One region of the Paenibacillus sp. SSG-1 genome, then DNA from elsewhere that is predicted to be linked to it. Evidence: riboswitches for the same ligand, from Rfam matches in the RefSeq annotation. Region 1 holds a riboswitch; the other holds the start of a gene.

The links. Region 1 has a riboswitch for cobalamin ahead of BCV73_RS00420 (ABC transporter substrate-binding protein). Riboswitches for the same ligand answer to the same signal wherever they lie in the genome.
Region 2: linked by a shared signal. The riboswitch ahead of BCV73_RS26290 (ribonucleoside-diphosphate reductase subunit alpha) and the one ahead of BCV73_RS00420 (ABC transporter substrate-binding protein) in region 1 are both predicted to bind cobalamin.

The regions. Positions count from the first base shown of each region.
Region 1 is NZ_MBRK01000001.1:79,439-87,249, forward strand. It holds gene BCV73_RS00400 (adenosylcobinamide amidohydrolase) at 131-853, shown strand; gene cbiB (adenosylcobinamide-phosphate synthase CbiB) at 850-1,821, shown strand; gene BCV73_RS00410 (histidine phosphatase family protein) at 1,809-2,516, shown strand; cobalamin riboswitch at 2,801-3,018, shown strand; gene BCV73_RS00420 (ABC transporter substrate-binding protein) at 3,371-4,384, shown strand; gene BCV73_RS00425 (FecCD family ABC transporter permease) at 4,384-5,430, shown strand; gene BCV73_RS00430 (ABC transporter ATP-binding protein) at 5,427-6,206, shown strand; gene cobT (nicotinate-nucleotide--dimethylbenzimidazole phosphoribosyltransferase) at 6,300-7,370, shown strand; gene cobU (bifunctional adenosylcobinamide kinase/adenosylcobinamide-phosphate guanylyltransferase) at 7,367-7,811, shown strand, end outside.
Region 2 is NZ_MBRK01000001.1:5,733,082-5,740,892, reverse strand. It holds gene BCV73_RS26310 (MarR family winged helix-turn-helix transcriptional regulator) at 48-518, opposite strand; gene BCV73_RS26305 (DUF1328 domain-containing protein) at 673-837, shown strand; gene BCV73_RS26300 (M50 family metallopeptidase) at 960-1,658, opposite strand; gene BCV73_RS26295 (ribonucleotide-diphosphate reductase subunit beta) at 1,802-2,833, opposite strand; gene BCV73_RS26290 (ribonucleoside-diphosphate reductase subunit alpha) at 3,322-5,655, opposite strand; cobalamin riboswitch at 5,890-6,112, opposite strand; gene BCV73_RS26285 (MTH1187 family thiamine-binding protein) at 6,401-6,703, shown strand; tRNA gene BCV73_RS26280 (tRNA-Thr) at 6,786-6,857, shown strand; gene BCV73_RS35485 (YjcZ family sporulation protein) at 7,297-7,413, shown strand; gene BCV73_RS34855 (sporulation protein YjcZ) at 7,678-7,788, shown strand.

The sequences.
Region 1 (7,811 bases):
TGCAAGCCCAAGACACAGGGCTGGTACGGCTGCTATGCCGGTAGCCGCTGACGCGACGATGTGCACAGCCTTTGTGGACCGGATTTTGGAGTCCGCATAAACACAAGATCGATATGGGGGATAAGAAGCGATGACGACACCATTTATGGACGGATTGCAGGATACGTACCGTTCCACCGTGTGGCCGGGGCTCGTGCTGACGCGGAAAGAGCGGCATTTGCTGCTTGAGGCGCCGGAGCTGCTGGACGGCCTCGGAAGCTCCATTCACGGAGGCGGCATGAGCAGACTGCAGCGGGTGACAAATATGTATGTAGACCGGACGTACGACTGCAGCGACCCGGTGCGCGATACGGAGGAATGGCTCACGGCGTGGGGATACCCGCTGGAGACGACGGCGGGGCTGCTGACGGCGGTCCAGCTGCGCCATGCGGCGGTGCATGAGGAGAAGAACGAGCAGGCCGCGGTGTTCTGCTGTACGACGGCCGGCGTATCCAATGCGGCCCGTGCCGGCTCGGAGCGGCGGACGTTCGCGGCCTATACGCCGGGAACGATCAACATCATGCTGGCCATCGACGGCCAGTTGACGAAGGCGGCCATGCTGAATGCCGTCATGACGGCGGTGGAGGCCAAGGCCGCGGCGCTGGCCGATCTTGACGTGCGCGACCCGGACAATGGGCTGATCGCCACGGGGACGACGACGGACGCCGTCGTTCTCGGCGTCAGCCAAAGCGCCGCTTACGCCGGGCTTCACCGCTATGCAGGCACCGCGACCGACCTCGGCGCGATGATTGGACGCGCGGTGTACAGCACGGTGAAGGAAGGCCTGCTGGCGGCCTGGAGCGAGCGGAAATGACCGCGGTATGGATCCTTGCCGCGGCTTTTATCATCGATTGGATCATCGGGGATCCGAGGTGGATTCCCCATCCGGTCATCGGCATGGGCAAGGCGATCAAAAAGGTGGAGAATGCCATTCGGGCAAGGGTCACCCGCCCGTTAGGACTCAAGAGGGCGGGGATACTGCTCCCGGTCATCGTGGCGGGCGGCTCCCTGCTGCTGACATGGCTTGTGCTCTGGGGGCTGCATCAGGTGCATCCGTGGCTGGCCTGGGCGGTGGAGGCGCTGCTGATCGCCACGACGATCGCCGTCAAAGGGCTGAAGGATGCCGGAAAGGAAGTGCTTGGCCATCTGCGGCGCGGCGATCTGCCGGAGGCGCGCAAGTCGCTCGGCATGATCGTCGGCCGGGACACGGCCCACTTGGACGAGCCGGAGATCGTCCGCGGCACGGTCGAAACGGTGGCGGAAAATATCGTCGACGCCGTCGTCTCGCCGCTGTTCTACGCCATCATCGGCGGCGCGCCGCTGGCGATGGCCTACCGGGCGGTGAACACGCTCGATTCCATGGTCGGCTACAAGAACGACAAATATTTGCAGCTTGGCTGGGCGTCGGCGAGGCTGGATGACATTGCGAACTTCATTCCCGCCCGGATCACCGCAGGCATCCTGGTGCTGTCCGCCTGGCTGCTGCGGCTGGACGCCGCCAGAGCCTGGCGCACCGTGCGCCGGGACGCGCGACGGCATCCGAGCCCGAACAGCGGCTTTCCCGAATCCGCGGTGGCGGGTGCGCTCGGCATCCGGCTCGGCGGCGAGAACGTGTACCACGGCGTCGCCTCGTTCCGGGCTTACATGGGCGAGGCGCTGCGCCCGATGGAGGCGCGCGACATCACGATGACGATCCGGCTGCTTATCACGGTATCGGTCATCTTTATTCTGCTGGGCATCGCCGTGCTGTGGGCGGCAGGAGGCAGTTTATGGACGTCCTAGTGAAACAGGTCGATCTGCTGCTGGTCCGGCACGGCACGACGCGGTGGAACCGGGAGAAGCGTTACCTCGGGCATACGGATATCCCGCTGGATCCGGGCAGCAGAGTCGAGCTTGCGCCGCTGGCCCGGGAGCTGACCGGGAAGGCGTTCCACGGCGTATACTGCAGCGACCTGGCCCGATGCCGGGAGACATTGGCGATCATTAGTCCGGCACACGCAGATACTGCGATGTATGACCCGCGGCTGCGGGAAATGGACTTTGGCGCCTGGGAAGGGCATACCTATGAACAGCTGCAGCACGAGTTCCTTTACCGGCAGTGGATCGATTCGCCGCAGCAGGTGACCCCGCCGGGCGGGGAGTCATGGGCGGATTTTTCCGGGAGGATCGACGGGTTTGTCGGCAGTTTGTTGAAGGACGTGGAGGGGGCTTGCAGCAGACCTGAAGGAACCCAGACCGAAAGTGAGGCGGCGCATTCCCGATCGCAAGGACCGGAAGGCACCGGCCCCGATTCTCAGGTTCCGCCGGAGATGCTGATCGTCGCCCACGGCGGCGCTCTGCGGCAGCTCGCGGTCCGCCTCGTCCCGGGGCTGTCCTTCTGGGACGTTCACATTCAGCCCGGGAGTTTGCTGCGGATCCGGCTGAGCTTCACTGAAGAAACCGGCGGTTGGGACGGCATGCTGGTGAATGAAGCTTGAGAGAGGATGCGAGCGAGGTAATGGTCGTCATCGACTGGTCCGAGCTTTTCTGCACTCCGGCAATGGGAAACGGCGAAAGGGCTCAGGCCGCTGGCATACAAGGACTTGCTTCCCGAATCGGCCGTTCCCCCGGGTTTGGCCATGCTCTCGGGCCCGCGTCCGGACATGCTCCCGGGCACGTGACCGGACATGCACCCCGGCGCGTCGCTGGACACAAAAATTCCATTGTCACCCGCAGGCTTTTCCCCTATAATCAGGACAAAAGAAGCATGGCCAGGATAATTGAATAGGAGTGCTTGTGAGGTCCCGGAAGCTGTCTGCCGTATAAGGCGAGCGTTGATCCGGGTGAAAAGGGAAGCCGGTGCAACTCCGGCACGGTCCCGCCACTGTAAACAGGTATGTCCCCAGGAAGCCACTGTCCCGCAGCAACACGGGATGGGAAGGCGGGGACGATTTTACCCAGCCTGTAAGTCAGGAGACCTGCCTCACGAGAGGAAATGACGGTCCTTCGAGGAAAGGATTACGTTTCACGTGCCCTTCATAACGCATGTTCGCCGCGGCTCAAGCAAGCATTGGCTTGAACTCTTGGCCTCGCACCATGCCACAAGGCACACCGGTCCATCGCGGCGATGCCGCGGGATGTTCCGTGCAGACGTAATCCCTGATTCTTGATCGAACAAGAGTCAGGGTTTTTTAGTTGACAAAGAATGGAGCGGCAGACGCCATACACCTGCTCATGGTGAGCAGCGGCGCTGCAACTCTAGCATTTCCGTCAGGTTTATTCCGTTTTCGTATACCGGTCAGGCCTCTTTTGTGCAAATTATTCGATAGACAAAGAGGGAGAGAACGAAATCATGAACGTAACGTTGAAACGCTGGTCCACAGGCCTCGCGGCGCTGCTGCTTGCCTTATCATTGAGCGCCTGCGGCGCCAAGAACGAAGGCAGCTCCGCCTCGCAGCAGCCTGCTGCCCAGACGGAGCAAAACACGGATAACAGTGCGTCGCAGACAAAGACAGACGAACTGAAAACAACCTATCCGCTGACCATTCAGGATGCGACGGGAGAGTCCTTTACTTTCAAGGAAGCGCCGAAGCATATTATCTCGGTATCTCCTGCAGAGACGGAGGCGCTCTTCGCGATTGGTCTGGACAGCGAGATCGTCGGGGTATCCGATTATGACGATTATCCGGAAGCAGCCAAGTCCAAGGCGAAAATGGGCGGCATTACTAAACCGAACGAGGAAGCGATCATTGCGGCCCAGCCGGACATCGTATTCACGGGCATTTCGATGAGCGAGGAAGCGGTGAAGAAGCTGCGCGACCTTGGCATTCAAATTTTCAAGACCGATCCGAAGACAGTCGATGACGTGATCAAAAATATCGAAACCTACGGCCTCATCACTGACCATCAGGCGGAAGCCAAAGCGGTGGTCGACAAGATGAAGCAGGAGGAAAATGAGGTTACCGAAGCAGTCAAATCGCTGACGCCAGAGCAGAAGAAAAAGGTATACATCGAATTTTCCCCGGGCTGGACGGTCGGCAAGGGCGAGTTCATGGATGAGCTGATCACCCTGGCCGGCGGCGTGAACGTGGCGGCGGACACCGAGGGCTGGAGCGAAATCAGCGAAGAGAAAATCATCAAGGACAACCCGGACGTGATTTTGTATGCCAACAGCGTCATCGACGAGAAGACGAAGAAAAGCCTAGGCGATATCATTAAAGGCCGCAGCGGCTGGGACCAGATTACAGCCGTGAAGAACGATGCGGTCATCGGTCTTGACGACAATCTGCTGAGCCGTCCGGGTCCGCGTGTCACGCAGGGCCTGAAGGAAGTGGCGAAGGCCATCTATCCGGACCTGTTTAAATAATGAGCAAAAAGCTGGCAGGCTATGGAGGAATCGGCATCGTCCTGCTCGTCCTGACCCTGCTGATCTGTCTGGGGATCGGCTCGGTCGCGCTGCCGATCCGGGACATCGCCCTCATTCTGCTGCACCGGATTCCATGGATCGGAAGCCATATCGACCCGACGTGGAACGCATCGTTTGAGCAGATTATTGTGAAGGTGCGGCTGCCGCGGATTCTGCTGGGCATGCTGGTCGGCGCGGCTCTGGCCGTGGCCGGCTCGGGATTTCAGGGCGTGCTGCGCAACCCGCTCGCCGATCCGTTTACGCTCGGGGTTTCCTCGGGGTCGGCGGTAGGCGCGTCGTTCCTGATCTTTTTCGGGCTGCAGTATTCGTTTTTCGGCGGCTGGACGCTGCCTGCGGTCGCTTTCGTGACCGGAATGCTGACGCTGTGGATGGTCATCGCGTTGGCCAGGGAGAGCGGAAAAATTCCGACGAACAGCCTGATTCTGTCAGGCGTGGTGATGCAGTCCTTTCTCGGAGCGGTCGTATCCTTCCTTTCGGCGATGTCGAACCGGACGATCAATGAAATTATATATTGGACAATGGGCAGCCTCAGCCTGCGTGGATGGTCGTATACGGCCATCCTTTTGCCGTATTTTCTGGTGGGATTTGCGGTGGTCTGGAGCCGGGCCCGCGCGCTGAATCTATTGTCCTTAGGTGAGCGGCAGGCGGCCCATATGGGAATGAACGTGGATCGTGTGAAGCTGGGGGTGCTGCTCGTCAGCACGCTGCTCACGGCTGCCGCGGTGTCGGTTGCGGGCATTATAGGGTTCGTCGGACTCGTCATTCCGCATGTGATCCGACTGATCACCGGTCCCGATTACCGGCTGATCGTTCCGCTGTCAGCCATCGGCGGAGCTGTCTTCATGGTCTGGGCTGACACGATCGCCCGCTCCCTGCTGGCGCCGACGGAGATTCCGCTCGGCGTGGTGACGGCCTTCGTAGGCGCTCCGTTTTTTGCCTATTTGCTGTACCGGAACAAAAAGCAGCGGAAGGGGAGATGGACATGATCGAGATCAGGGAAGCAGGGAAACAGTATGGCGGCATCACAGCTCTCCATGGCCTCAACTGGTCGGTTCAGGAAGGCGAATGGTGGGGGATTATCGGGCCGAACGGCAGCGGCAAGTCAACGCTGCTGCAGCTGATCTCCGGCGTGGAGAAGGTCAGCAGCGGCGAGGTGCTGATTCACGGCAAACCAGCCTCTGCCTATAACCGGAAAATCCTCTCCCGCATGATGGCCGTTCTCCAGCAGGACGGCCTTCCTCCTGTCCATTATCCGGTCAGGGAAGTACTGGAGATGGGACGTTACCCGTACCAGGATTGGCTCGGCCGGGACGAGGGCGGCGATCCTGACGCCTTGATCGAGAACATTATGGAGAAGCTGCAGCTGCACGCGCTTGCGGACCGCCCGCTGGATGAGCTGAGCGGCGGGCAGCGCCAGCGCGTCGCCCTAGGCAAAGTGATGGCGCAGGAGCCGCAGATTCTGCTGCTTGACGAGCCGACGACGTATCTGGACATCCGCTACCAGCACCAGTTCATGGAGCTGGTGGCACAGTGGCGGAAAGAAGAAGGCATCACGGTCGTCGCCGTCCTGCATGATTTGAACCTGGCGGCGCAGTTTTGTGATAAACTGCTGGTATTAAGGGACGGGCAGGCGGTCGGAATGGGAAAGCCGGAAGACATGCTTACCGAGGAAACGATCCGTCTGGTATACGGTATTGAGCCGGTCATTGTTCCCCATCCGGTCAGCGGTATTCCGCAGGTGCTGGTGACCAGGCAGCGGTAGGATTAAAGCAGCCCGGAGAAGAGTGCGGAAAGTAAGCGTGCTGTGAGTTGATCGGTTTGAAGGCAGTTTTACGAGAGAGGGAGTAGATGCAAGATGAACGAACTTTTGAAGCAGTACGTGGAGCGGATTCAGCCCCTGGATGAGACCGCGTCAAAGGAGGCGGCTGCCCATATCGCCAACCTGACGGTACCGCCGGGCAGCCTCGGCAAGCTGGAGTCGCTGGCAATCCGGCTGGCCGGCATAACCGGAGAGACGAAGCCGTTGTTCGAGCGCAAAGAGGTTATCATCATGGCTGCGGACCACGGGGTGTGCGAGGAAGGTGTCAGCGCCTTCCCGCAGGAAGTGACGCCGCAGATGATTCTCAATTTTCTCGCCGGAGGCGCGGCGGTCAACGTGCTGTCCCGGCTGGCCGGCGCGGACATCGTCTGCGTCGACATCGGGGTGAAGAGCGACCTGGCCCATCCGCAGCTGGTGTCCCGCAAGGTACGGTACGGGACGGCCAATATGGCCAAGGGGCCGGCGATGACCCGCGAGGAAGCAGAGCAGTCGATCCTGACCGGCATCGCCGTCGTCGAGGAAGCGGTGGCGCAAGGCGTCCGCATCTTCGTTACCGGCGAAATGGGCATCGGCAACACGACGGCCAGCTCGGCCGTCATGTGCGCGCTGACCGGCACGCCGGTCAAGGAGGCGGCCGGACGCGGGACAGGCCTGACCGACGAGCGCCTGCTTCATAAGATCGGCGTCATCGAGAAGGCGCTCGCCGTCAACGCGCCGGATGCGGCCGACCCGATCGATGTGCTCGCCAAGGTCGGCGGGCTCGAAATCGGCGGCCTGGCCGGCGTCATTCTCGGCGCCGCCGCCCATCGATGTCCCGTGGTCATCGACGGGTTCATTTCCAGCGCCGCCGCTCTGCTGGCGCGGGCAATCTGTCCGCTGGCCGCGGAATACATGATCGCGTCCCACGCCTCGCATGAGCAGGGGCACCGCTTGCTGCTGCAGGAGCTCGGGCTGGCGCCGATGCTTGACTTGGACATGCGCATCGGCGAAGGCACCGGCGGCGTGCTCGGCCTGACGCTGGTGGACGCGGCGTGCCGTATCGTGCGCGAGATGGCCACCTTCGAAAGCGCCGGCATTTCCGGCGGCGAGGCGGTGACGTCCGAGTGAGCGTACTCGTAACGGGCGGCGCCCGCAGCGGCAAGAGCTCCTTTGCGGAGCGCTGGATGATGGCCCACGCCGGGCAGGCGGTATACGTGGCAACGTCGCAGGCTTTTGACCGGGAGATGGAGGAGCGGATTGCCCTCCATCGGCAGCAGCGCACCGAAGCGGCGTATCCCTGGGAGACCCGGGAGGAGCCGCTGCGGCTGGCGGAGCTGCTGCAGGCGCTGCGCACAGGGCAGGCTGATCCTGCTGGCGCAGCTTCATCCGCGGAAGATCGCGCGCCGGCCGTGCTGGTGGACTGCCTGACCTTGTGGCTGTCCAATACGCTTCTGGCGCATGAGGGCGAGGAGGATATGGAACCGCGCCTCATGGAAGCCATCAACCAGCTCGTGGAGCAGATTCAGGCGTATCCCGCTCCGCTGGTGCTCGTCACCAATGAGGTCGGCG
Region 2 (7,811 bases), 5.7 Mb from region 1:
GTTTAGTATAGCGTAAACCGATCAAAAGCACAATATACATACATCCCTTACCTGGATGTGTACTCCTCCAAAAGCTTTTGTATGCTTTGGTGCATGCGGAGCAGGCTCTCCACATCGGAAGCGGGGAGCTGCTCGAGGGCATACGCCATGGCTTGGTAGGAGCGGGGCTTAGCCGCCGACTGAAGGGAACGCTCCCGTCCATCAGCGGTAAGGCTCAGCTTGACCTCCCTGCGGTCTGTCTCGGAGATAACACGGTCCACCAATCCCGATTGGACGAGGCCTTCCACTTGAACGCTAAGGGTGCTTTTAGGAGAAGAGAGACGCTCGGTTAATTCTCTTAGTGTCATGCCGGGCGCGGTATACAGCGTGTTCAGGATGGCGAGCTGCAGCACGGTTAATCCTAGTCCCTCCGCGTTGCTGCGGGTAAACTCCAGAAGGCGTTTTTGAATGCCGGAAAAGGATTGAACGACTTCAGCGGCCAGCTTGATTTGAGGATCTTGGCGTTCTTGGTGATCCATGGCTCAGGCAACCTTTCGTTTATTAATTTGTTCAATAATGAACAGTTCAAGTATGGACAAATTATATGCGGATTTGGGGCATTTTTCAAGGTTCAAATCTCCGATTCAGGGTTAAAAACAAGTACCACATTCTAACGAAAGAAAGGTGATCACGATGATCGGACTCGCGATTTTGTTTTTGATCATTGCCATCGTAGCTGCGATTTTCGGCTTCTTCGGCATCGTTTCTGCGCTCGTTGGCGTCGCAAAGGTGCTGTTCTTCGTCTTCCTGATCCTGTTTATTCTGTCGCTGATATTTGGCAGAAGACGGAGCAGTTGACGCTAGCTGCGCCGCTGGTCCCGTTCATACGAACACTCGATAAGAGCAGAAAAGGCTTGCGCCCACATACGTGTGGGACAAGCCTTTTTTTTGGGTTGAGAGAATTCGAAACGGCGTACGTTTTATCCGGTCCGCATGCTGGTGTTTGCAGTGGGCTTTCGCGCGGGCTTCCGCCAAAACAAGGTAAGGCTTTGGGTGGTGCACCAAAGCGCAAACAGCAGAAACAGCACCGACCAGGCGATGGCAGGGAGCACCGTCATGTGAGCCAGGTTGGCCGCGTCACCGGCCTGCCGCGGATTGGTCAAGGAAGTGATGGCCAGGGTAAGCGGCCCAACAACCGATTCTTCCAGGCAAAGGAAGGCGAGCAGAAGGTAATAGAAATTGCGCACGGTGCTGCCCAGCAAATAAAACACGATGTTCAGCGCCATAAAGATGACGAGCCACCAAACCCCATAGCTGTTCCGGACAAAAAAGAGCAGGTTGACGGCAGCCAGCAGCGTGATCAGGATCAGCCCGGCGGCCTGCTTACGTTTGGCGTACCCGTAGAATAGAAGCACAGCGAAGATGGAAGCGATCGTATACCCCGACAGCGAGACGAGCACGGAGCTCCAGCCGGAGGATAAATAGGAGTAGGTGGTCCCGCTGTGATCGGCATTGAGCTCGATGCGCAGAACCCTTCCGGAGAGCAGCAGGGTGACGACCGCATGGCCGAACTCATGAATCATCGTATCCAGGGTGCGGAACCAGGAGGAAAACGGGATCAGCCGGGTCAGAATCGCGGATGCGACAAGAAACAAGACAGCCTTCAAGGATTTATTCACGGGCAACGGGCAGCTCCTTTCCAAACGGTAGCATGCGGATCTAATATCTTTTGTTCCATCATACACGATCCAATGAAAAAGGGAAGCGCAGCGGAGCTGCACTTCCCGGTTGTTGCGGAACTAGTATATTGCAGGCGAGCGGCTTACAGATCGTCGAATCCGTTGTCGTCGCCGACCTTGCCGTAGTTGCGGGATTTGGCTTCGAAGAAGTCCGTTTTGGTGGCGTTGAGCGCCTCGTCGGAGAAAGGACGAATCCATGGCATGCAGTTGGAATCCACGCCTTCGTAACCTTTTTCCATCCCCATCATTTTCAGGCGTTTGTTGGCGATGTACTTGATGTAGTCGGACAGCTCATTCAGATCGATGCCTTTGACCTCGCTGAGCGTGTAGTGCGCCCAGTTCGTTTCCAGTTCAACCGCGCGGTCGATCGTGCGGTAGACGTAGTCCATGTTCTCCTTCGTGTTCAGCTCAGGGAAATCCTTGAGCAGCTGCTTGAACACTTCGCCGAAGAAGTAGCAGTGCTGGTTCTCGTCGCGCTGGATGTAGGAGATCATTTGGCTGGTCGCCATCATCTTCTGGTCACGGGCCAGGTTGTAGAAGAAGGCGAACGTGCTGTAGAAGAAAATGCCTTCCAGGATCAGGTCGGCCACAAGTGCTCTAAAGAACGTTTGCGGATTCTGCTCGTCGCGGAACTCCTGGTAGATTTCCGAGATGAAACGGTTGCGGTCGAGCAGCACCGGATCATGCTTCCAGTACTCGAAAATCTCTTTCTGCTCCTGCTCCGAAACGATCGAAGACAGCACGTAGGAGTAGGATTGGTTGTGTACGACTTCCTGCTGCCCGATGATAGCCGAAATGGCCTCCAGCGAGGAATCGGTAAAATAACGCTTTACGTCGCCGATGAACATCGTCTGCATCGAGTCCAGCACGGCGAGCAGGGAAATGTTGATCTTGAAGGTGCGCTGCTCTTCCGGATCGAGGTTGACGAACTGCTGCGCGTCTTTGGCCATCGGAATTTCGTCGGCGATCCAGTGGTTCAGCAGCAGAACCTTATACAATTTGTACATATGGGGCATGCGGATATCGTTCCAGTTCAGGATGCCCGAGCATTCTCCTTCGATGATGCGGGTTGAGCGGTTCGGTGCTTCGGTGTTAAAAATCTTTTGCATTTGCATACTCGATTCCTCCTCGTAGTTCTGTTTTTACTTGCTCATTTATATCAACATCCATCGCAGAATGCTGTAATCCATATCAGTTGAGCTATACCAGTGATCTTTAACTTAAGGTTTCAGATAGTCTGCCTCAAATGGTTCATGCAGTATCTTTCCATTCCAGTTGTCCTTATCCGTTTAGCCGGACGCGTGGCGAGCCTCCCGTATTTTGGCGAAGCCAAAACAGGGAGCAAAGCCGCGCGACGCAAGGGGTCTCCGAGAATCGAGGAGACCACCACTCGCACCGCTCAAACGTAAAAGCGTGTCCCCCATAACCTGCAAAGCAGGAGGGGGACGAAAGCGACTCACAGCACATATTCACATCAAGAAAATCCGCCACCCGCCGGTCTTCCGCCAACATTCCGGGTGTCCAGAGGGCAGCGCCCTCGGGGCCCTCCCTTGGAAGGGAGGGTTTGGGAGGGATCGAAAAAGGTTTTAGGCTTTAATATCTTTTACGACGCACACGACTCGCACTCTTCAATCGTCAGCGCACGGCTGCGGACGTAGTACGTCGTTTTGATGCCGGCTTTCCAGGCGTGAAGGTGAAGCTCCAGGAATTCCGTCGCCCGGATATCAGGACGAACGTACAGGTTGAAGCTTTGAGCCTGGTCGATGTGGCGCTGACGCGCCGCGGCCATCTTGATGGACCAATGCTGGTCGATCAGGAATGCCGTTTTGTAATACCAGATCGTCTTCTCGGACAGGTCCGGAGCCGGGTTGGCGATCTTGTAGGTCGTTTTTTCCTCGTAAGACAGAAGGTCGTACAGCGGATCGATGCTGGCGGTGGAGCCGGCAATGATTGAAGTCGAACCGTTCGGCGCAATGGCAAACAGCCAGGCGTTGCGGACGCCGTTCTGCTGCACTTCCTGCTGGAGCTCTTTCCACTGCTCGGTGGTGACGAACTTGCCTTCATGCTCGCCGTCGACATAACCGCGGCTGGTGAAGTAAGCGCCGTTCTCCCAGTCGGAGCCTTTGAACTTCGGATAGTGGCCTTTCTCCTTGGCCAGCTCCATGCTGGATTTGACGAGCAGGTAGTTGATTTTTTCGTACAAATTGTCGTTATATTCAACCGCTTCGTCGGACTCCCAACGGATGCCTTCAAGGGCGAGCAGGTGATGCAGGCCGAAGGTGCCGAGTCCAACCGCGCGGTATTGGCTGTTCGTATATTGGGCTTGCAGGACTTCAATGTTGTTAATGTCGATGACGTTATCCAGCATGCGTACCTGGATCGGCACCAGACGGTCCAGCACATTGTCCGGAACGGCACGGGCCAGGTGAATCGAGTTCAGGTTGCAGACAACGAAGTCGCCGGGAACCTTGGAAATGACGATCCGGGTTTGGCCGTCCTTGGTCACGAGTTCTTCTTTTTCCACCACGGTGGCGGATTGGTTCTGCATAATTTCGGTGCACAGGTTGGACGAGTAGATCATGCCATGTGCACGGTTCGGGTTCGCACGGTTGACGGTATCCCGGTAGAACATGTACGGCGTGCCGGTTTCCAGCTGCGATTTCATGATGCGCTTCATGATGTCGATCGCAGGCACCGTAATTCTTGGAAGCAGCGGGTGGGCAACCGCTTCGGCGTACTTCTCGCGGAACGATCCTTGACCGACCGTTTCGTCATAATAATCCTCAAGACCCGCAGGACGGCCGTTGGCATCCTTCCAGCCCATAATTTTCTTCACTTCATGCGGGCAGAACAGGCTCCACTCGCCGCGGGCTTCAACCGCCTCCATGAACAGATCCGGCAGGCACACCCCATGGAACACGTCATGCGCTCTCATGCGCTCGTCGCCATTGTTCAGCTTCAGGTCCAGGAAGGCCAGGATGTCTTTATGGAAGACGTCCAGGTAGACGGCAACCGCACCTTTACGGGTACCGAGCTGGTCAACGCTGACCGCCGTGTTGTTCAGCTGGCGGATCCAAGGAATGACACCGGAGCTGGTGTTCTTGTGACCGCGGATGTCGGAGCCGCGCGCCCGGACTTTACCGAGGTAAACGCCGATGCCGCCGCCCATTTTGCTGAGACGGGCCACGTCGGTATTGGAGTCGAAAATCCCTTCCAACGAGTCGTCCACCGTGTCGATAAAGCAGCTGGACAGCTGTCCGGCGACCTTCTTGCCGGCGTTGGACATCGTTGGCGTAGCGGCGGTCATGTACAGGTTGCTCATGGCCCAATACGCTTCCTTCACGAGCTCAAGGCGCTTGTCCTCTGGCTCAGTGTGCATCAAGTACATGGCGATGACCATGTAGCGCTCCTGCGGGAGCTCCATAACGCGTCCGTCGAAATCATGCGCAAGGTAGCGGTCGGACAGGGTCAGCAGACCGATATAGTCGAACAGCAGGTCGCATTTGTAATCGATGCAGTGGCCCAATTCTTCAATTTGCTCTTTTGTATAGCAGGTGAGGAGCTCCTCGCGGTAGATTCCTTTTTGCACCAGCTCGGTAATGAGAGGGTAGAACGCACCATATGGCTCGTCAGGATAGGCTTTGTAGCGGCGGTTGTAAGCGGCCTTCTTGTACAGGGAGGTCAGCAGTGAGCGCGCTGCGGCGAACTTCCAGTTCGGCTCCTCCTTGGTGACCAGCTCAAGCGCCGACATCGTGAACGCGCTGCTGATTTCGTCGCCGGTGACTTCCTCGCGGCGCAGTTTGCTCTGCACGCCCCGGAGGAGGCGCTCCTTGTCCAGGGTCTCCAGCCCCTCCAGGATTCGGTCGGCATAAACGGAGAGACGGATTTCATCAAAAGCCAGCTGGCGGTTGTTCGGTTTGGTAACGAGCTGCGGCATGGTGCAGATCTCCTTTCAAAGTTTGTATATTTGGTATAACGGAAAGTAGGACGATGCTGTGAAGAGGGAGCTCTTGCTGTGCTTGCCCATACAAAAGGCATTTCCGAAGAACCTGAAGCACAGGTACGAAAATGCCGCTAGATCCCGTATGCCCTATTTACGAGCATGGGAAAAAATATCTATCACCCTATGTATAGATATCGACTGGCATCACGCACCTATTCCTCGTAGGCCTTTCGTGAGACAAAACAGGCAGGTCTCCTGACTCCCGAAAATGCGATATTCGGCGCCTTCCCGTCCGCGTGACGGACAGTGGCCTCAGCCGATATCGTGCCGAAAGCTCGGAGCTCTCGGCCTTCCGGTTACAGTGGCGGGACCGTGACGGATTCACACCGTGCTTCCCTATTATGAACGCCTGGCAAATCGAGCCGTGTTCACCTGTTTCCACTATATTTGGTTGCTTTCATACTAATTTAACCCAATATATTGTGTTTGTAAACCTAGTTCCTCTTAAAAGACGAGCAATGAGAATTATACCAGATGGACCCCCGGGGCGCTACTGTGAACCATTGGAGATTAGCCTCTAGAGGGGGCTGAAAAGGTAGAAATCGGGCGGATTTTGCAGGAAAAACGCGAATAAAAAATTTTGCGGGCCATCCTTTTGCGATTCTGGAGGCGGTCGGGTAAAATAAAAATAGGAATAAAGTTCGATCCGCTTGCAAAAGGATAAAGGAGGCGCACGACCATGGCAATTGCAGAGGTAACGGTCATTCCGATCGGAACGGCCACGACCAGCCTGAGCTCCTATGTGGCACAGATGCAGCAGGTGCTGGCGGAGCAGAAGGGGATCAGCTACGAGCTGACGTCGATGAGCACGATCATTGAGGGGGCTCTTCCGGATGTATGGCAGGCGATTGCAGCCCTGCACGAAGCACCGTTCCTGGCCGGCGCGCAGCGCGTATCCACTTCAGTCAAAATTGACGATAGACGGGACAAAGCCTCTTCCAGCGCCCAGAAGCTGCAATCGGTCCGCGACAAATTGAAATAAATTCCAACTGCAAATGAAGTATTGCATTTTGGAAAAGAAGTTGTATAATAGTTTTTGTTTGACGGAAAATTTCATTTTCCACGCTGGTGTAGCTCAGGGGTAGAGCAACGCACTCGTAATGCGTAGGTCGGGGGTTCAATTCCCTTCACCAGCATCTTTCATAAGCCTTACAGGACGCGGGTTTCCGGATTTCGGAGACCGCGTCTTTTTTGTTAATTTGGGCGATCTTCTACCATTTTTCTGTCCTTTAGTCGAGTAAAGCGTGTTTTTCCCATCAATTAAAAATAAAATGGAATTTCCCCTGTCGGCTGTCGCAGGTCCTAGCAGCGCTGCATGAGCAATCCAGAGGCGCGCAAAGGTATCCCAATAAGGACAAGAATCAGGAATGATAAAGACCTTTATGTAAGAACCAATTACCTATACTGGGCATATAGTATAGTGGCTCATAAAACTTCCTTGATGTAAGGCAAAGCCCGCTTTCGAAGCGGGCGTTTTCATTCAGGAAAAAAATCAAATCTTAAGTGCGTTTACCCATACCAAATGGTGGAATGTACATATTGTAATATTAACTTTCTTACAAAGGAGGTACATGTATGAGCGACGGTGTTGTTGGTGGCGTAGGATACGGTTACGGTTTGCACAGCAACGTAGGTGCTATCCTGGTGCTCTTTATTTTGTTGGTAATTATCGTTAAGGCATTCTGTTGGTAATAAAAAGTCAGGAATGAGGAAGCCCCTGCTGGCTAAGTGCTGGCAGGGGCTTTTTTTATTTATAAATTAAAGTAGTTTCTCACTATCTAGGCACGTACAAGTTGGATTACTAGGGTAGCACGCGTTGTACTAATCCCGCCAGCTAGCCGTGGGCTCACTCGGGACCGAGGGAAAATAGTCTTTTAAACCGCTGACTCTGTCCACAACGCTGAAAGGTTTCTTTCATAGAATAAAACTGATCCTATGAAGAAAGGGGAATATCACATGAGCGAAGTTGGTGGAGTTGGTTATGGTGGCGGCTGGTCGACGAGCGTCGGTATCATTCTTGTCCTCTTTATTCTGCTTGTCATCATCGCTAAAACTTGGGGATACTAATTGCTGAAAGGTCCTTAGCCCGC